DNA from 3 places in the Streptomyces sp. NPDC003035 genome. Region 2 is predicted to be linked to each of the others. Evidence: riboswitches for the same ligand, from Rfam matches in the RefSeq annotation. Region 2 holds a riboswitch; each other region holds the start of a gene.
The links. Region 2 has a riboswitch for cobalamin ahead of ACFYV5_RS25020 (cobalamin biosynthesis protein). Riboswitches for the same ligand answer to the same signal wherever they lie in the genome.
Positions count from the first base shown of each region.

Region 1: linked by a shared signal. The riboswitch ahead of cobN (cobaltochelatase subunit CobN) and the one ahead of ACFYV5_RS25020 (cobalamin biosynthesis protein) in region 2 are both predicted to bind cobalamin.
Region 3: linked by a shared signal. The riboswitch ahead of ACFYV5_RS10300 (energy-coupling factor ABC transporter permease) and the one ahead of ACFYV5_RS25020 (cobalamin biosynthesis protein) in region 2 are both predicted to bind cobalamin.

Region 1 is NZ_JBIAPJ010000004.1:289,132-296,535, forward strand. It holds gene ACFYV5_RS14510 (MarR family transcriptional regulator) at 1-110, opposite strand, end outside; gene ACFYV5_RS14515 (DoxX family protein) at 203-550, shown strand; gene cobN (cobaltochelatase subunit CobN) at 849-4,460, opposite strand; cobalamin riboswitch at 4,499-4,632, opposite strand; gene ACFYV5_RS14525 (cobalamin biosynthesis protein CobG) at 4,714-6,222, shown strand; gene ACFYV5_RS14530 (precorrin-8X methylmutase) at 6,219-6,878, shown strand; gene ACFYV5_RS14535 (precorrin-2 C(20)-methyltransferase) at 6,875-7,404, shown strand, end outside.
Region 2 is NZ_JBIAPJ010000008.1:54,057-61,460, forward strand. It holds gene ACFYV5_RS24990 (neutral zinc metallopeptidase) at 1-551, shown strand, start outside; gene ACFYV5_RS24995 (VOC family protein) at 641-1,042, shown strand; gene ACFYV5_RS25000 (hypothetical protein) at 1,050-2,567, opposite strand; gene ACFYV5_RS25005 (alpha/beta hydrolase) at 2,645-3,772, opposite strand; gene ACFYV5_RS25010 (inorganic phosphate transporter) at 4,144-5,400, shown strand; gene ACFYV5_RS25015 (hypothetical protein) at 5,414-5,635, shown strand; cobalamin riboswitch at 5,772-5,916, shown strand; gene ACFYV5_RS25020 (cobalamin biosynthesis protein) at 5,948-6,910, shown strand; gene ACFYV5_RS25025 (cobyric acid synthase) at 6,907-7,404, shown strand, end outside.
Region 3 is NZ_JBIAPJ010000003.1:118,614-126,017, reverse strand. It holds gene ACFYV5_RS10315 (ATP-binding cassette domain-containing protein) at 1-618, opposite strand, end outside; gene cbiQ (cobalt ECF transporter T component CbiQ) at 615-1,364, opposite strand; gene ACFYV5_RS10305 (energy-coupling factor ABC transporter substrate-binding protein) at 1,371-1,715, opposite strand; gene ACFYV5_RS10300 (energy-coupling factor ABC transporter permease) at 1,715-2,413, opposite strand; cobalamin riboswitch at 2,441-2,637, opposite strand; gene ACFYV5_RS10295 (PTS-dependent dihydroxyacetone kinase phosphotransferase subunit DhaM) at 2,710-3,114, opposite strand; gene dhaL (dihydroxyacetone kinase subunit DhaL) at 3,111-3,725, opposite strand; gene dhaK (dihydroxyacetone kinase subunit DhaK) at 3,731-4,723, opposite strand; gene ACFYV5_RS10280 (DUF6381 family protein) at 4,970-5,146, shown strand; gene ACFYV5_RS10275 (hypothetical protein) at 5,332-5,526, shown strand; gene ACFYV5_RS10270 (potassium channel family protein) at 5,625-6,521, opposite strand; gene ACFYV5_RS10265 (nicotinate phosphoribosyltransferase) at 6,595-7,404, opposite strand, start outside.

The sequences.
Region 1 (7,404 bases), on a different contig from region 2:
TGACGCGGATGCAGCCCGGCGACGCCGAGCGCGGCCCGGATGCGCGCACCGGTGAGCTCGCCGCGGAAGGAGAGGAGAAAGCCGAGGCTGTCGGACGGTGAAGCTGCCATACCACTCACCGTAACAGCGACTCCATTGTGGAACGAGTGGGATCGTTGATACCGTTCAATGATTAGTCCCTGAATATAGTTGGAGCGTCACCATGTTCATCGCCTACGCCGTCGTCGCCGCGATCCTCGCCCTGGCGATCTCCGCCTCCGCCTTCCTGACCCTCACGCGCAACGCCGACGTCATCGAGAGCATGACCAAGCTCGGCGTCCCGGGCCCCTGGCTCCCTTGGCTGGGCACCGCGAAGGCGGCGGGTGCGGTGGGCCTCCTCGCGGGACTGGTGGTGGCACCGCTCGGCACGGCCGCGGCGGTCGGGGTGGCGCTCTACTTCGCCGGAGCGGTGGTCACGCACATACGGGCCAAGGACTACGCGATGGCGCCGGCGGTGGTGCTGACGCTGGTCGCGGTGGCCGCCGCCGTGCTGCGGATCACCTCCGCGTGAGGCGGCGGAAAAACAACGAGACGCAACGTCTTGCGGGCCGAGGCGAGCCTCCGGGAGACCGGGGACCTCGACGGGTACGCGGCGGCCCGGACGGCGACCGCAGGGTCGAGACGACCCTGCGGCAGCTCGGCGAGCGCGCGCCGACGAACCGCCTGTCCCCGGGCCTGGTGGAGGAAGTGGAGGCAGCGCTCGCCCGCTACCAGGGCACGGGGATCTCGACACCCCGGGTGACGTTCCGATCCGCACACGCGTGCGGCCGGGATCGTCACCCGGGTGCCGGGGCCGTACAGCGCCGAGGTCAGCCCTCGGAGCCGTCGTCCTCCAGGTCGCCCTCCGACTCCAGGAACACCTGGCGCAGCGCCGCCAGGGTCTGCGGGTCCGGCTTCTCCCACATGCCGCGGGACTCGGCCTCCAGGAGGCGCTCCGCGATGCCGTGCAGGGCCCAGGGGTTGGCCTCCTTCAGGAAGGCCTGGTTCTCCGGGTCCAGGACGTACGTCTCCGTCAGCTTGTCGTACATCCAGTCGGCGACCACGCCGGTCGTCGCGTCGTAGCCGAAGAGGTAGTCGACCGTCGCCGCGAGCTCGAACGCGCCCTTGTAGCCGTGGCGGCGCATCGCCTCGATCCACTTCGGGTTCACCACCCGCGCGCGGAAGACCCTCGACGTCTCCTCGACCAGCGTCCGGGTGCGGACCGTCTCCGGGCGGGTCGAGTCGCCGATGTACGCCTCCGGGGCCGTGCCCGTCAGCGCGCGGACGGTCGCCACCATGCCGCCGTGGTACTGGAAGTAGTCGTCGGAGTCGGCGATGTCGTGCTCACGCGTGTCCGTGTTCTTCGCGGCGACGGCGATCCGCTTGTACGCCGTCTCCATCTCGGAGCGCGCCGGACGGCCTTCGAGCCCGCGGCCGTACGCGTACCCGCCCCACACCGTGTACACCTCGGCGAGGTCCGCGTCCGTGCGCCAGTCGCGCGAGTCGATCAGCTGCAGGATGCCCGCGCCGTACGTGCCCGGACGCGAGCCGAAGATACGGGTGGTGGCCCGCCGCTCGTCGCCGTGCTCGGCCAGGTCGGCCTGCGCGTGAGCGCGTACGTAGTTCTCCGCGGCCGGCTCGTCCAGGGACGCCGCCAGCCGTACGGCATCGTCCAGGAGACCGATGACGTGCGGGAACGCGTCCCGGAAGAAGCCCGAGATGCGCAGCGTGACGTCGATGCGCGGGCGGCCCAGCTCCGCCAGGGGGATCGCCTCCAGGCCGTTCACCCGGCGCGAGGCGTCGTCCCAGGTGGGGCGGATGCCCAGCAGGGCCAGCGCCTCGGCGACGTCGTCGCCCGCCGTGCGCATCGCGCTCGTGCCCCACAGGGACAGGCCCACGGAGGTCGGCCACTCGCCGTTGTCGGAGCGGTAGCGCTCCAGGAGGGAGTCGGCGAGCGCCTGGCCGGTCTCCCACGCGAGGCGGGAGGGCACGGCCTTGGGGTCGACGGAGTAGAAGTTCCGGCCGGTCGGCAGCACGTTGACCAGACCGCGCAGCGGCGAGCCGGACGGTCCGGCCGGCACGAACCCGCCGTCCAACGCGTGGACGGCGTGGGTGAGTTCGTCGGTCGTCGCGGCCAGGCGGGGCACGACCTGCTCACCGGCGAAACGGAGCACGGCGGCGACATCCGGGCCGTGGGCCTCGGCGACCGTCGGGACCGCGTCCACGGACCAGTCCGCGGCCTCCATCGCCTCGACCAGCTCGCGCGCCGTCGCCTCCGCCTCGTCGGCGGTCGTACGGGTCGCGGCCGACTCGTCCAGGCCCAGCGCCTCGCGCAGACCCGGCAGGGCCTGCGTACCTCCCCAGATCTGCCGGGCGCGCAGGATCGACAGGACCAGGTTGACCCGGGCCTCGCCGGTCGGCGCCCCGCCCAGCACGTGCAGACCGTCCCTGATCTGCGCGTCCTTGACCTCGCAGAGCCAGCCGTCGACGTGCAGCAGGAAGTCGTCGAAGCCGTCGTCCTCGGGACGGTCCTCGAGCCCCAGGTCGTGGTCGAGCTTCGCGGCCTGGATCAGCGTCCAGATCTGCGCGCGGATCGCGGGCAGCTTGGACGGGTCCATGGAGGAGATCTGCGCGTACTCGTCGAGCAGCTGCTCCAGGCGCGCGATGTCGCCGTAGGAGTCGGCCCGCGCCATCGGCGGCACCAGGTGGTCGACGAGCGTCGCGTGTACGCGCCGCTTGGCCTGGGTGCCCTCGCCCGGGTCGTTGACCAGGAAGGGGTAGATCAGCGGGATGTCGCCGAGCGCCGCGTCCGGGCCGCACGCGGCGGACAGGCCCGCGTTCTTGCCCGGCAGCCACTCCAGGTTGCCGTGCTTGCCGAGGTGGACCATGGCGTCCGCCCCGAAGCCGCCGTCCTCGGCGCGCGCCGCGATCCAGCGGTAGGCGGCCAGGTAGTGGTGGGAGGGCGGGAGATCGGGGTCGTGATAGATCGCGATCGGGTTCTCACCGAAGCCGCGCGGGGGCTGGATGAGGATCAGCAGGTTCCCGCGGCGCAGCGCGGCGAGGACGATGTCACCCTCGGGATTCCGCGACCGGTCGAGGAACATCTCGCCGGGCGGCGGGCCCCAGTGCTCCTCGACGTGCGTCCGCAGTTCCTCCGGCAGGGTCGCGTACCAGCGCTTGTAGTCGGCGGCCGGGATACGGACCGGGTTGCGGGCGAGCTGCTCCTCGGTCAGCCAGTCCTGGTCGTGGCCGCCGGCCTCGATCAGGGCGTAGATCAGCTCGTCACCGTCGCCGGAGACCAGGCCGGGGATCTCGTCCTCGGGCCCGAAGTCGTACCCCTCCTCCCGAAGACGGCGCAGCAGGGCCACCGCCGACGCGGGGGTGTCGAGGCCGACCGCGTTGCCGATCCGGGAGTGCTTGGTCGGGTACGCGGAGAGGACGAGCGCGAGCTTCTTCTCGGCGTTCGGGATGTGCCGCAGACGGGCGTGGCGCACGGCGATCCCGGCGACGCGGGCGGCACGCTCGGTGTCGGCGACGTACGCCGGGAGGCCGTCCTCGTCGATCTCCTTGAAGGAGAACGGGACGGTGATGAGCCGGCCGTCGAACTCGGGGACAGCGACCTGGCTCGCGGCGTCCAGCGGGGAGAGACCCTCGTCGTTCTCCTCCCAGGCCGCGCGCGAGCCGGTGAGGCAGAGCGCCTGCAGGATCGGTACGTCGAGGGCGGCGAGCGCGCCCGCGTCCCAGGCCTCCTCGTCGCCGCCCGCCTGCGCCTCGGCGGGCTTGGTGCCGCCGGCCGCGAGGACGGTGGTGATGATCGCGTCGGCGGACCTCAGCGTCTCCAGCAGCTCCGGCTCGGGGGCGCGCAAGGAGGCGACGTACAGGGGCAGGGCGCGGGCACCGGCGTCCTCGATCGCCTCGCAGAGGGAGTCGACGAAGGCGGTGTTCCCGCTCATGTGGTGGGCGCGGTAGTAGAGCACGGCGACCGTCGGGCCGTCGGTCCGCCGCGGCTCGCGCTCCAGCGGGCCCCAGGTCGGCGCGGCGGCCGGGGCCTCGAAGCCGTGCCCGGTGAGCAGCACGGTGTCGGAGAGGAAGCGCGCCAGCTGCTCCAGGTTGGCCGGGCCGCCGTGCGCGAGGTAGGCGTGGGCCTCGGTGGCGACACCGATGGGGACGGTGGAGGCCTCCATGAGCTGGGCGTCGGGAGCCTGTTCGCCGGAGAGCACGACCAGCGGCCTGCCGGTGGCGCGCAACGCGTCCAGGCCGTCCTCCCAGGCCCTCAGACCGCCGAGGAGGCGTACGAGGACGAGGTCGGCGCCGTCCAGGAGCGCGGGCAGCTCGTCGAGGCCGAGGCGGGAGGGGTTGGCGAACCGGTACGCGACCGGACCGCCGGCCGCGCGGGCGCTGAGCAGGTCGGTGTCGGAGTGCGACAGCAACAGAATTCGCATGCGAGCGCAGGCCTTCCTCGGGGTTGTCCGCGCCCCGGGTGGTCGTGTGGACGGCGGGAGTTCCTGACTCACCGGGACGCGGGTGCGACCTGGCTCACAGTGGCGGGACCGCGCCGGATTCTCACCGGGCTTCCTCCCCGGGGCCCTGGGACCCCATGCCGTTCTGCATAGTAGATCCTGCCCCCGCCGGACTGGGGGGTTGGCCGGATCACACCCGGTGGTCACGCGGATTCACGTGGGTATGCTCGCCGCCATGCCGCCCACCCCACCCACCACGCCCAACCCGGGCGAACCCCTCATACGGGACCGCGGTGACGCCTGCCCCGGGGCGCTCCGGCTGCACGCCGCCGACGACGGGCGTCTGGCCCGACTGCGCCTGCCCGCAGGCTTGTTGACTGCAGGTCAGGTCGGGGTCCTGGCCACCGCGGCGGAGGTGCTGGGCGACGGGCGGGTCAGTGTCACCTCGCGGGGGAACGTGGAGCTGCGGGGCCTCGGAGAGGGCTGCGGCACCGAGCTCGCGGAGTTGCTGGCGCCGGCCGGTCTCCTGCCGTCCCCGACCCACGAACGCGTCCGGAACGTGGTGGCCTCGCCGACCGCGGGGCTGGACGGACTCGGCGGCGGTGACGTGCAGTTGTGGGCGCGCGAGCTGGACGCGCTGCTGTGCGCGCGGGAGGGGACGGCGGCCCTTTCCGGCCGTTTCCTCTTCGTCCTGGACGACGGCCGGGGGGACGTGGCCGGACTCGGCGGAGATGTGACCTTGATCGCAGCGGGGGCCTGGGCGGCCGGCGACGAGGGTACGGCCGGATCCCGGGCCTCGGACGGATCGGCCGACCGGGCGGCCCCGGCGTCCAGGGGAGGTGTGGGCGCGCAGCACCCCGGCGCACGGGGCGCGGACAGCCCCGGCGAAGGCACGCCAGGCACGGACGGCCCCGGCGAAGGTGCGCCAGGCGCAGACGGCCCCGGCGCGCGGGGCGCGGACAGCCCCGGCGAAGACGGCCCCCGCGCGCCAGGCGCGGACGGCCCCCGACGCCCCGACGCGCACCTCCGCGTCGGCGCCCAGGTTTTCCGGGTCGCTGCTACCGACGCGCCCCGCGCCGCCGTCGCCGCCGCGGAGGCGTTCCTGGTCGCCGCCCATGGCGCGGGGAACGGTGCCTGGCGGGTGCGTGAGCTGCCCGAGGGGCACGAGCCGGATCTGGTGGGGGCGCTCGCCCGGGCCGGGATCGCGGCGGAGCCCGTACCCCCGACGGAACCCCCGCACGGAGAACCCCCCGCACCCGGGGTGCTCGGCGAGACCGCCCTCCACGTCCTCGCGCCCCTCGGCCGGCTGACGGCCGAACAGCTGCGCGCCCTGGCCGCCACGGGCGGCGAGGTGCGGCTCACCCCCTGGCGGGGGGCCGTCGTCACGGGCTTCCCGGACCGCACGGCCGCCGCGCGACGGCTGCGCGCCCTCGACGCGTACGGCCTGATCACCGACCCCGACTCCCCCTGGGCCGGCGTCGGCGCCTGCACCGGGCGTCCCGGCTGTGCCAAGTCCCTCGCCGACGTCCGCGCCGACGCGACACCCGGTCGCGCCTCCGGTCTCCCCGTCCACTTCTCCGGGTGCGCCCGCCGCTGCGGCCACCCCCAGGGCCCGCACGGCACCTGGGTCGACGTCGTCGCCACCGGCGAGGGCGCCTACCTGGTCGACGGCGTCCCCACCTCCCGTACAAGCCTCACCGAAGCAGTCGCAACGGCCCGCACCACCGCCCGCACAACGAGATGAGCGAGAACGACACGATGTTCGCCTACGAGAAGGACGGCGCGGAGATCTACCGCCAGTCCTTTGCCACGATCCGCGCCGAGGCGGACCTCGCGGATCTGCCCGCCGATGTCGCCCAGGTCGCGGTACGGATGATCCACGCCTGCGGCATGACCGACCTCGTACGCGATATCGCCTACTCGCCGCAGGTCGTCTCCCGCGCCCGCGCCGCCCTGCGCGCCGGGGCCCCGATCCTCTGCGACGCGCAGATGGTCGCGAGCGGTGTCACCCGCAAGCGGCTGCCCGCCGACAACGAGGTGATCTGCACGCTCTCCGACCCGTCCGTGCCCGGCCTCGCCGCCGAGCTCGGCACCACCCGCAGCGCGGCCGCCCTCGAACTCTGGCGCGACCGCCTCGAAGGCTCCGTCGTCGCCATCGGCAACGCCCCCACCGCGCTCTTCCACCTCCTGGAGATGATCGCCAAGGGCGCGCCCCGCCCTGCGGCCGTCCTCGGCATACCGGTCGGCTTCATCGGCGCCGCCGAGTCCAAGGACGCCCTCGCCCTCGCCGGTCAGGAACTGGGCCTCGACTACCTCGTCGTACGGGGCCGGCGCGGCGGCAGCGCGATGACGGCCGGCGCGATCAACGCGATCGCTCACGAAGCGGAGATCCAGCAGTGACCGGAAAGCTGTACGGGGTCGGCCTCGGGCCCGGCGATCCGAACCTGATGACCGTGGCGGCCGTCAAGGCGATCGCCTCGGCCGACGTCGTCGCGTACCACTCGGCCCGCCACGGCCGGTCCATCGCGCGCTCCATCGCGGCGGAGCACCTCCGTGAGGACCACATCGAGGAGCGGCTGATGTACCCGCTCACGGTGGAGACCACCGATCATCCCGGCGGCTACCGGGGCGCGCTCGACGACTTCTACGAGGAGGCGGCGGCCCGCCTCGCCGCCCACCTGGACGCCGGTCGCACGGTCGCCGTGCTCGCCGAGGGCGACCCGCTCTTCTACGGCTCGTACCAGCACATGCACAAGCGGCTCGCGCACCGCTACGACACCACCGTCATCCCCGGTGTCACCTCGGTCAGCGCGGCGGCCGCCCGGCTCGGCGAGCCGCTGTGCGAGGCGGAGGAGGTCCTGACGATCATTCCCGGCACGCTGCCGGAGGACGAGCTGACGGCCCGCCTCGCGGGCACCGACTCGGC
Region 2 (7,404 bases):
CGCGCACGGTGATGTTCTCCCAGCGGGTCTCCACCGCCTGCGGCTCGGCCACCTCGGCGGTCGGGCCGTTCTACTGCCCCGGGGACCGGCAGGTCTATCTCGACCTCGGCTTCTTCGACGAGCTGCGGACCACGTTCGGCTCGAGCGGCGGCCCGTTCGCGCAGGCGTACGTGGTGGCGCACGAGTACGGCCATCACGTGCAGAACATGATGGGGACCCTGGCCCGCTCCCAGGACGGGCGGACGGGCGCGGAATCCAACGCCGTACGGGTGGAGCTGCAGGCGGACTGCTACGCCGGGGTCTGGGCGCGCCACGCGACGACGACGCCGGACGAGAAGTCGGGGCGTCCGCTGCTGACGAGCCTGACGGACGCCGACATCCGCGACGGTCTGGACGCGGCGGCCGCGGTGGGCGACGACCGGATCCAGGAGAAGTTCCAGGGCCGGGTGACACCGGAGAACTGGACGCACGGCTCCGCCGCGCAGCGCCAGCAGTGGTTCCGTACCGGCTTCACGACGGGCGACATGGCGCGGTGCAACACCTTCCGCTGACGCGGCTCGTTGTCGGTGCCACATGCCAGACTGAGACCCAGGTCACATTCCGAGGTTTCAGGCCCATCAGGCGATAAGGAGTGATCGGGATGGCTGAAGCACCCCACATCTGTCCGACCCTGACCTATGACGACGCCCACGCCGCGATCAAACAGCTCACGGAGGCGTTCGGCTTCACCCGCACCGCGGTGTACGAGGGCGAGGACGGCAAGGTCGCGCACGCCGAGCTGTCGTACGGGAACGGCATGGTGATGCTCGGCAGCAAGGGGACGGGCAGCGAGTTCGACAAGCTGATGGAGGGGTCCGGGCCCGCCGGGGTGTACGTCCACGTGGACGACGTGGACGCACACCACACGAGGGCGGTGGAGCACGGCATCGAGATCCTCATGCCGCCGACGGACCAGGACTACGGCTCGCGGGACTACATGGCCCGGGACGCCGAGGGGAACATCTGGAGCTTCGGGACGTATCTGCCGGGCGGCGCGGAGTAGCGGCCGCTCACGCTCCCCCGGTGTGGACCTGGAAGGCCGCCCTGCGGACGGCCTTGGCCAGGGCCGGGTCGGGGTGGGCGGCGGCGAGGGCCACCAGGACCTGGACCGTACGGGGGTGGCCGACGGCCCGGACCTCGTCGAGGAGCGCGGGGACGGTGCCCTGCACGGCGGAGTCGAGATGGCGGACGAGCAGCGCGCTCTCGCCGTGGTCGGCGACGGCCGCGGCGGTGTCCACCCAGAGCCAGGTGGCCTCCTGGCGGGTGAGCACGTCCGGGGCGTCGTCGGGGTCGGCGCCGTCGTACTCGGCGAGCCAGAGCAGGGCGTAGGGACGGAGCGAGGTCTCCTTCGCGGCGGCCCGGACCTCGGCCTCGGCGGGGGCTCCGACGACCCGGAGCGCCTCGAAGGCGAGACCGCGCAGCAGGGCGTCCTCGCCGCGGGCGACGGCGAGGAGTTCCGTGACCGCGCTGGAGAGCGTGCGGGCGGCGAGCCAGGCGCGGTACTCGTCGCGGGCCGGGCCGGGGGTGAGGCGGGCGCAGCCGCGGAGCATGTCCTCGGCGGACTGCTCGATGTTCCCGGCGGGGCTCTGGGCGGCGACGCAGATCTGCTCCAGCTTGACCCAGACCGCCCAGTTGCCGAGGGGCGTGAGGGTGGCCTGGCGGCCGTCGGCACCGTCGCGGCCTTCAGTGCCTTCGGGGCCTTCGGGGCCTTCGGGGCCTTCGTCGAGGGTCAGCGCGCCGACGGCGGCGAGACCCTCCAGGGCCCAGTCGAGCAGGGCGGAGAGCCCGTCGGCGCCGGGGTCGGCCGGAGCGGCGTCGGTGGCCGCGCCCTGGAGGGGGACCTCGCAGCGCTCCTCGCGCAGCTCCTCGACCCGCTGCTGGAGCAGGTCGAGAAGGGCGGGGACGAGCACGGGACCGGCGGAGAGCTGGAGGAGGGACAGCACCTGGGGGACGGCCTCGACGACCTCGGCCACGGCGCTGGGCGGCACGTCCTCGGGAGCGGGGTGCACCAGCGACCAGGCGTCGAACAGGGCGACCCAGCCGCGCAGCACGGCGGAGTCGTCGCGGTCCCAGGCCCGCAGCCGCCAGCCGGGGCGAGCGGTGCCGCCGTGGAGTTCGACGAGTCCGGCGAGCCGAGCCCGGTCCCAGCCGGCCCGGATCTGGCCGGGCGTCAGGCCCAGTGCGACAGCGGCGCGTTCCTGGGCCGGGACGGCCTCGATGCCCGCCTCGGGGGCGGTCGGAGCGACGGGCGTGGGGGTGGTCGGAGCGACGGGCTCGGGGCCGGTCGGAGCGGTGGGCTCGGCCCCGCGGTCGACGGCGGCCCAGCGGGCGATCCGTACGGCGTCGGCGAGGACGATCCGTGCCTGTCGGGCCAGTTCCGCGCGGGGCGGAGTGCCCTCCGGCGGCCGCGGCGCGGGCCGGGTGCGCCGGGTCGTCACGGCCCGTCGGGCGGTGGCGAGTGCCCGCGGACGGACGAGTCGGAGTCTGGAGTTGCGCGCCATTTGCTCATCAGGCTTTCGAGACGTCACGGAGGCAGTCTTCCCGCTGACGGCCCGAAAGCCCAATCGGAATCGGGAGCGCCGGTGGAACGCCCCCGGACGGGGGGTCAGAGCAGGGGGGTGAGGAAACGGCGCAGGGCCTCTTCGTAGCGCACCGGGTCGGCGTTCCACATGGAGGCGTGCGGGGCACCGCGGACCGTGTGCAGGGTGACCAGTTCCGGGCGGCGGGCGGCCAGGTCGAGGGACGGCTCCCAGGGGGCGATGGTGTCGTCGGGGCCGTGGACGACCAGTGTCGGCACGCGCAGGGCGGCCGGGTCGGCGACCTCCCGGAGCAGGCCGCCGCGCCCGCCGGTCCTGCCCTGCGCGGCGCGGACCGCGAGCGGGATCAGCGGGCCGGGGACGCGGCGGGCCGCGGCGAGGTTGCGCAGGGTGGCCTCCCGGTCGAGGACCGGGGAGTCGAGGACGAGTCCGCGGACCACGTCCCGTACGCCGGAGTCGGCGGCGGCGTGCAGCGCCATCGCGGCGCCGGTCCCCCAGCCGTAGAGGACGACCTCCTGGGCGCCCCTGCGGACGGCGTGGCGGACGGCCGCGTCGACGTCGCGCCAGGCGGAGTCGCCGAGGTGGCCGAGGCCGTCCGGGCAGCGGGGCGCGCCCTCGTCCCCGCGGTAGGCCACACAGAGGACGGGGATCTGCCGTCGGGAGAGGAAGGGGACGAGGTTGAGGGGGTGCCGGCGGGTGGTGCCCATGCCGTGCAGGGCGATCACCCAGGTGGGACGGGGGCCGGGGACGAGCCAGGCCGGCAGGGTGCCGAATTCGCCCGGGATCTCGACGTCCTCGTGGTCGATCCCCAGCGCGGTGCGCGGGGTGCCGCTGTGCAGCTCGGGGGTGAGCCGGACCTTGGCGCCGGACTCCAGGGTGCCGAGCTCGACCCGTTCCAGGCGGCGGACGACGGTGTCCGCGGTGTGCGGGACGCGGTCGAGGACGGGTCCGACGACGGCGTGGACGCCGGGGCCCTCGATCCCGTACGTACCGGGGCGCAGGGAGGCGAGGCTGCGGGTGAGGGTGACCCGGCCGGACTCGGTGGCGTGCACCGTGAGCCGGGGGTCGCCCGGGAGGGGCGGTCCGGACGACGCCTTGAGGGCGGCGTCACTGGCGTACCGGCCGGCCGCGACCGCGGCCGCGCCGACACCGAGCAGAGTGGTGACGGCCGCTGCCGTCGCTGTAGCGGGGCGCACCGTCCCAGTGTCGGCAGGACGGGGGCCGAATGCCAGCGGGCGGGCCCGCCGAAAGCCTCGCGCGAGTGACATGGATCTCCTCGACGGGTCCCCCGATCGGCTGACAGGGGTCGCGAGGCGTCCGGCTGATGACACGGGCGGGAGGGACGGAAGTGAAGGGCGTCGCTTCTGTCCCGTAAGGGCACGGCTTACCCGTGGTTGCGGGGTGACCACATCGTGGACAGAACCGCGTCGGGAGCACTATCGGGAGCACTAAGCGGAATCTCAGGACACCGGATCGGGACACCACACAGCCCGACCCAGTTCACCTTCCGTTCACTCAGGTTGCCTACGTTCGTCGAGCCACTGACGTCGAACGATTGCCTGGGTAAATGGAACACATCACGCTGCTGCTCGCGATTGTGGTCGTGACAGCTCTCGTGTTCGATTTCACGAACGGTTTCCACGACACCGCCAACGCGATGGCGACGACCATCTCGACCGGTGCCCTCAAGCCCAAGACGGCGGTGGCCATGTCCGCCGTGCTGAACCTGGTCGGTGCGTTCCTGTCGGTGGAGGTTGCCAAGACGATCTCCAAGGGACTCGTCAACGAGGAGGGCATCCAACCCGAGGTCATCCTCGCCGCGCTCGTCGGCGCGATCCTCTGGAACCTGCTGACCTGGCTGGTCGGCCTGCCGTCCAGCTCCTCGCACGCCCTGATGGGCGGCCTGATCGGCGCGACCATCGCCTCGATCGGCCTCAGTGGTGTCAACGGCGGGGTCGTCGTCACCAAGGTGCTCATCCCGGCGATCGCCGCCCCGCTGGTCGCCGGCCTGGCCGCGATGCTCGCCGCCCGCCTGACGTACCGCCTGGACCGGAACGCCGGCAAGAAGACCACCGAGAAGGGCTACCGGGCCGGCCAGATCGCCTCCGCCGGTCTCGTCTCCCTGGCCCACGGCACCAACGACGCCCAGAAGACGATGGGCATCATCACCCTCGCCCTGGTCGCCGGCGGTGTCCTCGTCCCCGGCTCCAACCCGCCCGTCTGGGTCATCGTCTCCGCCGGTGTGGCGATCGCGCTCGGCACCTACCTCGGCGGCTGGCGCATCATCCGCACGATGGGCAAGGGCCTCACCGACCTTCAGCCGCAGCAGGGCTTCGCCGCCCAGACCAGCGCGGCCACGGTCATCCTCGCCTCCTCCAGCCTGGGCTTCTCCCTCTCGACCACGCACTCCTGCTCCGGCGCCGTCATGGGCGCGGGCCTGGGCCGCAAGGGCGGTGTCGTCCGCTGGTCGACCGCCACCCGGATGTTCGTCGCCTGGGGCCTGACCCTTCCGGCCGCGGGCCTCGTCGGAGCCGGAGCCGAGTACGTCGCCCGCCAGGGCGACTGGGGCGTCTACACCGTCGCGGCCTTCCTGGTCGCCTCCTGCGTCGCCATCTGGCTCGTCTCCCGCCGCCAGGTGGTGGACCACACCAACGTCAACGACGTCGAGGCCGAGCCCGCGGGCGTCGTGACCACCGCCATGGCGGCCGTCACCCCGCCGCCGGCCGGTTCCGTCGCCGCCGTCGCGGACGAGGACCTGAAGACCACCATCCCCTCGCCGGCCCCTGCGGACCCGGCAGCCCCCGCCGCCTCTGCCGCGGTGTAAGGAACGAAACGACATGAAGATCGACTGGGCAGCTCTCGGCTCCGTCTTCGGAGTCAGCCTCGTGGCGACCGTCGCCCTCGTGGGCCTCTTCACCCTCGGCATCGTCGGCCTCTCCAAGCAGGAGCAGGCCGCCGCCCAGGGAGGCTCGGCCACCCTGGCGCGTACCGGCGCGTACGCCTGCTTCGCGCTGTGCGCGGCGGCCGTCGTGTACGGCATCTCTCTCATCGTGGCCTGACGCCACACGCTTCGACGGCCGGGCGGGCCGCACCTTCGGGTGCGGCCCGCCCGGTCCGTCGTTCGCCGCCGTCGTTCGCGGGCCTCGTGTGGTGCTTCGCACACTGTCTCACCGCAGGTCAAGGGTGAGTTGACGGGTGTTCGCACAGCGTGGTGGACTTCCGGGGCCAATACGGCGGCAAGTAGAGGAAGTCCGGTGCGAATCCGGCGCGGTCCCGCCACTGTGACCGGGGAGTCGATCCCCGGGAGCCAGGAACTCTCGCCGCCGGTCACGTCGAGCCAGGGCGCGGACCCTGAGTGAGGACACAGCGCCATGCCCGGCCGCAGAGCAGCCACAGGTGTATTCGCGTACGGCGCCGCCGCCGGACTGGCCGCGGACCTGATCCTCGGCGACCCCCGCCGCGGCCATCCCGTCGCCGTGTTCGGACGGGCCGCCGGCTCCGTCGAGAAGCTTCTCCGGCGCGACCACCGCGGGTGGGGCGCGCTGCACACGGCCGTCTGCGCGGGCGGTACGGCGGCCCTCGGGGCCCTCGCCGCGCGTGCCGTACGGGACCGTCCCGCCGCCTCCGTCGCGCTGACCGCCGCCTCTGTCTGGGCCGTCGTCGGCGGTACGACCCTGAGCCGGGAGGCCCGCGCGATCGGCGGCGCCCTGGCTGCCGGGGACCTGGAGGTGGCCCGCGAGCGGCTGCCGCATCTGGTCGGGCGGGATCCGCAGACCCTGGACGGTCCGGCGATGGCCCGCGCGGTGGTGGAGTCCGTCGCCGAGAACACCTCCGACGCCGTCGTGGGCGCCCTGGTCTGGGGAGCCGTGGCGGGGGTTCCGGGCCTGCTCGGCTTCCGGGCCGTGAACACGCTCGACGCGATGGTCGGCCACAAGTCCCCGACGTACCGCCGCTTCGGCTGGGCCTCGGCCCGGCTCGACGACGTGGCCGGCTGGCCGGGCGCCCGGCTGACCGCCGCGCTCGCGACGGTCGCGGGCGGCGATCCCCGAGGGGCCCTGCGGGCCTGGCGCGCCGATGCGGCCAAGCACCCGAGCCCCAACGCGGGCCCGGTGGAGGCCGCGTTCGCCGGGGCCCTCGGCGTACGGCTCGGGGGGACGCTCTCGTACGGCGGGCGGGTCGAGCACCGGCCCGTGCTGAACGGGGAGGGCCGGGCCGTGGAGGTCGGGGACATCGAGCGGGCGGTACGGCTGTCGCGCCGGGTGACCGCGCTGACGCTGGCGGTGTGTGTGGGTGGACGGCTGGCCGTGACGGCCATGAAGCGGAGGCGTGCATGAGAGGCGGACGCGGAGGCGGACTGCTGGTCGCGGGGACCACGTCCGACGCAGGCAAGAGTGTCGTCACGGCGGGCATCTGCCGCTGGCTGGTCCGGCAGGGCGTGAAGGTCGCCCCGTTCAAGGGCCAGAACATGTCCCTGAACTCCTTCGTGACGCGGGAGGGCGCGGAGATCGGCCGGGCGCAGGCCATGCAGGCGCAGGCCGCGCGCGTCGAGCCGACCGCGCTGATGAACCCCGTACTGCTGAAGCCGGGCAGCGACCGCTCCAGCCAGGTCGTGCTGATGGGCAAGCCCGTCGGTGAACTCAGTGCGCGCGGCTACCACGGGGGGCGCCAGAAGGAGCTCTTCGAGCCCGTGCTGGCGTGCCTGGAGGAGCTGCGGGGCACGTACGACGCCGTGATCTGCGAGGGCGCGGGCAGCCCGGCCGAGATCAATCTGCGGCGCACGGACATCGTGAACATGGGCATCGCGCGGGCCGCGCGGCTGCCGGTGCTC
Region 3 (7,404 bases), on a different contig from region 2:
GGCCAGATCGACGTCGTGGGTCGCCATCACCACCGTGGTGCCCGACTCCCGCAGCCGCGCCAGCGCGCCGAGCAGCCGCTCCTGCCCGTGCGGATCCAGGCCCGCCGTCGGCTCGTCCATGACGAGCACCCGCGGCCGCATGGCCATGGCGCCCGCGATCGCGGCCCGCTTGCGCTGCCCGTACGAGAGCAGATGCGTCGGCCGGTTCTCCAGGGCCACGATGTCCAGCGCCTCCAGCGCCTCGCGCACCCGGAGCCGTACCTCCTCCTCCGGAAGCCCCAGGTTCATCGGCCCGAACGACACGTCCTGTCCGACCGAGGCGGCGAAGAGCTGGTCGTCCGGGTCCTGGACGACCAGCTGCACGGTCGTCCGCAGCCGGGTCAGCCCCTTCCGGTCGTACGACACCTCCTCCCCGTCCAGCCGGAGGGCGCCGCCGGCACAGCGCAGGCCCCCGCTCAGCAGCCGCAGCAGCGTCGTCTTGCCGCCGCCGTTGCGGCCGAGGAGAGCCAGCGCCCGGCCTTCCGGTACGGCGAAGTCGATGCCGTCGAGGACGACCGGCCCGTCCTCGTAGGCGAACGTGGCCTTCACCAGTTCCACGACAGGCGGTGCAGGACTCACGGCAGGGACCTTTCCAGTACGAGAGTGAGGGCGACGAGACCGGCCAGCAGACCGGCCGTCGACGCGAGGAACCGGACCGAGATCGCGGCCTGGGGCACAAGGACCCGCAAGGTCCCGTCGTACCCCCGCCCGGCGAGCCCCGTCTGCAGCCGCTGCGCCCGGTCGAAGGCGCGGACGAACGCCGTCGCGGCGAGCCCGGCGAGCGAGCGCCAGACCGCCGCCCGGGTGGTCAGCCCGAGCCGGGCCGCCTGGGCCTGCCGGATCTTGGACATCGCGTCAAGGAGAAGGAAGCTGATCCGGTACATCACCAGCGCCACGTCCACCACGGGCGCCGGCACCCCCGCCCGTACCAGCCGCGGCAGCACGTCCGAGACGGGCGTGGTGAACGCGAACAGCAGCACGCCCAGGGACGCGGCCGAGGTCCGCAGCAGCAACTCACCCGCGTGGACCGGGCCGTCCGGCGCGAGGGCGACAAGGCCCCGCGCCCCGCCCACCTCGAACAGCAACGGGACCGCCCCCGTCACGCAGAAGCCCAGCGGAATGCGGAACGCGCGCCACAGCTGACGTCCCGGCACCCCGGCCGGCCCGAGGAGCACCGAGAGCGTGGCCGCCGCCACCAGCACGGCACCCGGCCAGGGCGGCAGGCAGACCGCGCACAGCGTCAGACCGAAGCCGAGCACGGCCTTCTCGCAGGGGTGACGGCGGCGCCAGCGACTGCTGTGCGCCGCCGCGTCGATCGGCAGCATCGGCGCTTACTCGTCGCCGGTGGTGACCAGCGGTTCCTTCGCCGCCACGGCGCGCGCCTCACCCTGCCTGCGACCGCGCCGCAGCCCGAAGTAGTACGCGAGCACGCCGGCGCCGAGCGCCGCCTGGAGCGAGAACAGCGCCGACTCGACCTCGCCGGACGGCGGCTCGTACAGCGGGCTGAACCACGGCTCGTAGTCGGGAGCGATCTCTGTGATCGCCGTCTCCGCCTCGGCGTCGGCCCCGGTGAACGGCTCCTCCTTGTGGTCGCCGAGCCCCAGCACCAGCGGGAGCACCGCGAGCGCCGCGACGACGAGCAGGAGCAGGGTGTTGATCTTGGCGTTCCGGCTCATCAGGCGCTCGCCTCCGCGTTCTCGTTCTTCTTCCGGGACGGCAGCAGGACCCCGAGCCGGGTCAGGTCCGCCTTGCTGGACTGGGCGAGCAGCCGCATCACGAGAACCGTGAGCAGCCCCTCGCTGACGGCGAGCGGCAGCTGCGTCACGGCGAAGATCCCGCCGAACTTGGCCAGCGCCCCGAGCACACCGCTGCCCGGGTCCGGGAAGGCCAGCGCGAGCTGGACGCTGGTGACGCAGTACGTGGACAGATCGGCGACGAACGCCCCGAAGAACACGCTCACCATGAGCGGCACGTCGAACCGGCGCAGCAGCCAGTACGTGCCGAAGCCCGCCCACGGCCCGACGATCGCCATCGAGAAGACGTTGGCGCCGAGCGTCGTGAGCCCGCCGTGGGCGAGCAGAAGCGCCTGGAAGAGGAGCGTGATGGTGCCCAGGACCGCCATCACGGGTGGCCGGAACAGGATCGCGCCCAGACCCGTACCGGTGGGGTGGGAGCAACTGCCCGTCACCGACGGAATCTTGAGCGCGGACAGGACGAAGGTGAACGCGCCCGCCGCACCGAGCAGCAGGGTCGACTCGGGGTTGGACCTGACCTCACGGGTCAGCGCGCGGACACCGTGGACGACGAACGGAGCGGACGCGACGCCCCAGGCGGCCGCGTGCACAGGGGGCAGATACCCCTCGGCTATATGCATGGTTGGGAGACCTCTCCAGCACCTCGTGGATGGACAACGCACCTTGGCCGGTCTCCTGGCTGACGGGTCATGCCGCCGCGGCTCCGCCTTCCCACACCGCCGCGGTCTCCCGCGGCGGTCCAGTGGCTTCCCCGGAGGGATGGAGCCGGACTTCCCGATCACAGTGGCGAGGGCCGCACCGGTACCGCACCGGTTTCCCGTACACCAAGGCGCTGTGACATTAGTGGGTTGACCAGCTACATCACAACACGGATGCCCCTCCGGACGGTGTGTGACGGATCTCGCGCGCCCCCTGCTCACCCCTTCCGGTACGCGTAGGCCTCCGACGCGGCGGCCACCACCGCCTCCAGATCCCCGCCGGCACTCGCCGTGACGAGGGCGGCGACGGCGCCCTCGACGAACGGGGCGTCCACGAGCCGTGCGCCCTCCGGAAGCTCGTCCCCCTCGGCGAGGAGCGCCTTGACCGTCAGCACGGCGGACCCCAGATCGACCAGCAACGCCACTCCGGCACCCCGGTCGACCTCGCGTGCCGCCTCGACGATCAGCTCGGAGCTGGTGCCGAGACCGCCGTCGGGTGTGCCGCCCGCGGGCGCGATCGGCGCGATCGCCCCGCCACCGGCGAGACCCTGGGCCAGCGCGGCGACGGCGGCGGCCACGGCCGCGCTGTGCGAGACCAGCACGATGCCCACCTGTGCGCTCACGCGTCCGCCACCTCCGCGAGGGCGGCGATCAGCAGCGCGGACGAGGTGGCCCCGGGGTCCTGGTGCCCGACGGAACGCTCGCCCAGGTAGCTCGCCCTGCCCTTCCGGGCGCGCAGGGGTACGGTCGCGAGCGCACCCCGCTCGGCCGCGTCCCGGGCCGCCGCGAACGACTCGCCGAGCCCCTCGGCCGCCGGGACGAGCGCGTCCAGCATGGTCTTGTCCCCGACCGCGGCACCGCCGAGTTGGCCGACCGCGGCGACTCCGGCGGTGAGCGCCGCCGCCAACTCCGGCAGCGTCACCGCCGGGGCCTCGCCGAGGCTCTTCCCGGTACGGCGCAGCAGCGTCCCGTACAGCGGCCCGGAGGCCCCGCCGACGGTGGAGATCAACTGCCGCCCGGCCGTGACGAGCACCGCCCCCGGAGTCCCCGGAGCCTCCTTCTCCAGTACGTCCGTCACGGCGGCGAACCCCCGCTTCAGGTTGGCCCCGTGGTCGGCATCCCCGATCGCCGAGTCGAGTTCGGTGAGCCGGTCGGCCTCACGGTCGACGGCGGCAGCGGCCGTGGCCAGCCAGCGACGGAAGAACGCGGCGTCCAGTGCGGTCACTTCGGGCACTCCTCTCACCGGCCCCAGCGCAGGGCAGGAGTCTGTACGGGCGCGTCCCACAGTCGCAGCATCTCCTCGTCGGCCTCGCACAGCGTCACCGAACAGCCCGCCATGTCCAGCGAGGTGACGTAGTTCCCGACCAGGGTCCGGGCGACGGGCACCCTCCGCTCGGTCAGGACCCGCTGGACCTCGGCGTTGAATCCGTACAGTTCGAGCAGCGGAGTGGCGCCCATGCCGTTCACCAGGGCGAGGACCGGCCCGGACGGCCGCAGATCCTCCAGTACGGCATCGACGGCGAAGTCCGCGATCTCCCGCGAGGTCATCATCGACCGCCGCTCACGCCCCGGCTCGCCGTGGATCCCGATGCCCAGCTCCAGCTCGCCCGCGGGCAGTTCGAAGGTCGGGCTCCCCTTGGCGGGCGTGGTGCAGGCGCTCAGGGCCACACCGAAGCTCCGCGAGCGCTCGTTCACCCGCCGCGCGATCGACTCGACCCGCTCCAGCGGCGCGCCCTCCTCGGCGGCGGCCCCGGCGATCTTCTCCACGAACAGCGTGGCCCCGGTCCCGCGACGCCCGGCCGTGTACAGACTGTCCGTCACCGCCACGTCGTCGTCGACGAGCACCTTGGCGATCTGGACGCCCTCGTCCTCGGCGAGCTCGGCGGCCATCTCGAAGTTCAGGACGTCACCGGTGTAGTTCTTGACGACGAACAGCACCCCGGCCCCGCTGTCGACCGCCGCGGCGGCCCGCACCATCTGATCGGGTACCGGCGAGGTGAACACCTCGCCCGGACAGGCCGCCGTCAGCATCCCGGGCCCCACGAACCCCCCGTGCAACGGCTCATGCCCCGAACCACCCCCGGACACCAGCCCCACCTTGCCGGCGACGGGCGCGTCACGCCGGAGCACGACGCGGTGCTCGACATCGACGGTGAGCTCGGGATGCGCGGCGGCCATGCCGCGCAGCGCGTCGGCGACGACGGTCTCCGGAACGTTGATCAGCATCCTCATGGATACCTCCTGATGAGATGAGCAGGGGAGTAGCCGAGCGGTCTTCACAGGTCGTTCGGGACGCGTGAACGAGCGTTGAGAATGCGCGTCACGGCGCAATTATCGGCGCGAGATCACCACCGCGCACCGGTGCGTCACAGGTCGCCGCGCCGACTCAGGATGTCACGTTCCGTGACTGTTCGGAGTGCGATGTCCGAGGGGCTCTGTTTGGCTGGAGGCGCTCTAGCCGTTCACAAAGGAGTGATCATGAGCATTGCCGATCAGGCTCAGCAGATGCGCCGCAAGGCGCAGGAGATGGAACAGGCCGCCGAGCGCGCCAACGACCCGCAGGAGCGCCAGCGCCTGCAGGAGAGGGCGCGTCAGCTGCGGGAGAAGATCCAGCAGCAGGAGGTCAAGCCCGGGCGTCCTGAGCCCATGCGCTGATTCCGGCTGTGCGCACGCCCCGGCCGGCGGCCGATCGCTCACCCTTCCGTGAGGTGATCGAGCCGCCGGCCGGTGGCATGCCACCCGCACCCATGACGGTGAGGATGCGGCCTGCGACAGCCGTCGGCCTCTGCCGTACGGCGCTCGGGTAGCGGACCCGTGCCCGGCGACGTAGACCTGAGGGCATGAGCGAGGAAGAGTCGTCGTGGCATCCGGGACAGATCGTGCCGGCCAGCGGAATCTATGAGTGTGACTGCGGTGGGGAGCACCACTGGAGCACCGATGTGAAGGGGCATCGGTTCCCGCCGATGCCCAGCGGCTGCGCGGGCGAGTACTGGACGCTGCAGACCCAGGCGCACCCTGAGGACTACCTCGGATGAACCGGACCTGGCCGGCTCGGTGTCCTGGTCGTGGTCGGTGGCGTTGACGTCGATGTGCAGCGGAAGCTTCCACCCGGAACAGAGCGGGGGCTCCTGACTCAGGGGCGGCGGCCGTCCGGCCTCCTGCCCGCCGGACGCCCGTGGTCGGCGGCATACGCCGCGAAGACGCGGTCCGGGCTCTCTCCCGTGCGCAGAAAGCGGCCGTCGATCACGGCGGCCAGGTCCTCCAGCGCCGTGCGCAGCACCGACGCGGACAGCCGTACGTCCGGGTGGCGCGCCTCCGTCGCCTCGTCGGCCAGGCCGGACGCGTGACCCAGCTGCTCGGACAGGGAGGTGTCCTCGTCGCCGTCGTAGAAGTAGTAGGACTCGGCGTACTGCATGAAGTCGACCGTGACGACCGCGAGAGCCGAGGCCAGACCGTCCAGGAGAGCGGCGCCCCCGTCGGAGTCGAGGGCCCGGGGGGTGGCCCGGCTGCGACGGAGGTGGGACAGCCGCAGAGCCAGTGCCCTGCGACGGGCCAGTGCCGGGTAGATGCCGAGGATCCAGGCCACCGTCGCCGAGAGCAGGACGAAGCCCACCAGGGCCTCCATCGGGGCGAGCACGCGCAGCCAGCCCGAGGCCGGCGCGATGTCTCCCAGGCCGAGGGTGGAGAGGTTGACCAGGGAGATGTAGAGCGCGTCCAGGGGGCCCGCGTGCTCGGAGGGGTCGAGCCCCGTCGCGTACGAGAAGTTCTCCGGCATATGGGGCCAGTAGACGAGCGCCCAGCCGACGGCCACCGTCACCGCCCAGGCGGCGACGACCAGCGCCATGCCCAGCGGGCCCGCGATACCGGCCGGCCGCCATCGCCCCCCGAAGCGCGCGGAGAGCCGCCACATCGACGTCATCACCAGTCTGCTCAGACCTCCGTGACGGGTCGGGTGCCAGAGCGTGTGGAACACGTCCCGCAGGATGTACAGGACCAGGGCAGCGCCCGCGAGCGTCGGAAGCCACGTCATTCCGGCAGTCTTCCCGCTGTTACCCGGTGGATTCGCGCGCCCCACCGCCGCCCCTCCAGGTTCCGCTCGTTTCCTACGTTCCACTCGGCGTCCGCGCCTGGAGGCGGTGGCGCACGATGGTGGTCAGGGCCGCCAGGCGCGTCGACACCACGGGGACCGGGGCCACCGGGTCCTCGACGCGCCGGGCCGACTGCGGCAGCTCCGCGACGTCGGCCTCGAAGCGGGCGCGGGCGGCGTCGAGGGTGTCGGGCGGTTCCGTGCGCAGGCCGCCGCGCATCATCGTGCGCAGCAACGGCTCCGTGCCCTCGGGCGGTTCCTCGTTCGCCAGGCCGATGACGTCGCGCAGATCGGGTCCGCGGAAGATCTGCTTCGGGGCCGGTGCCGTCGCCTTCACCGTCGTGGACGACAGCCTCATGACCGGTCTCCCGTCGTACTCGACGAGCTCGTACGTCGCGTCGAGGTACGGGGCGTCCCCGGCCCCGCCGGCGTTCGCGTCCATCGCGTCCATCGCGAAGACGTCGATCGGTGCCCCGTCCCGTACGAGCGCGGCGACGGCGTACTCGTCGAGTCCGCCGCCCGCGACGATCCGGACGTCCCGCAGTCCGGCGGCGTCCAGCGTGGCGCGGGCCCGGTGGGCGAGCGCGTCCAGGTCCCCGCCGCCGAGGCGGATCGCGCATCCCGGACCGCGCCCCAGGTCACCCAGCACCCGCGCGGCCGTCGCGACCCCCCGATCGGTGTCGTACGTGTCGACCGGGAAGGTGACCGGGCCGGGGTGGGCGCGGGCGTAGGCCCGGAAGGCGTCCTCCTCGGAGGGGAAGGACTGGACGTACGCGTGGGCCATGCCCCCGGAGGCGGGGATGCCGTACCGGTTCGCGGCGGCGAT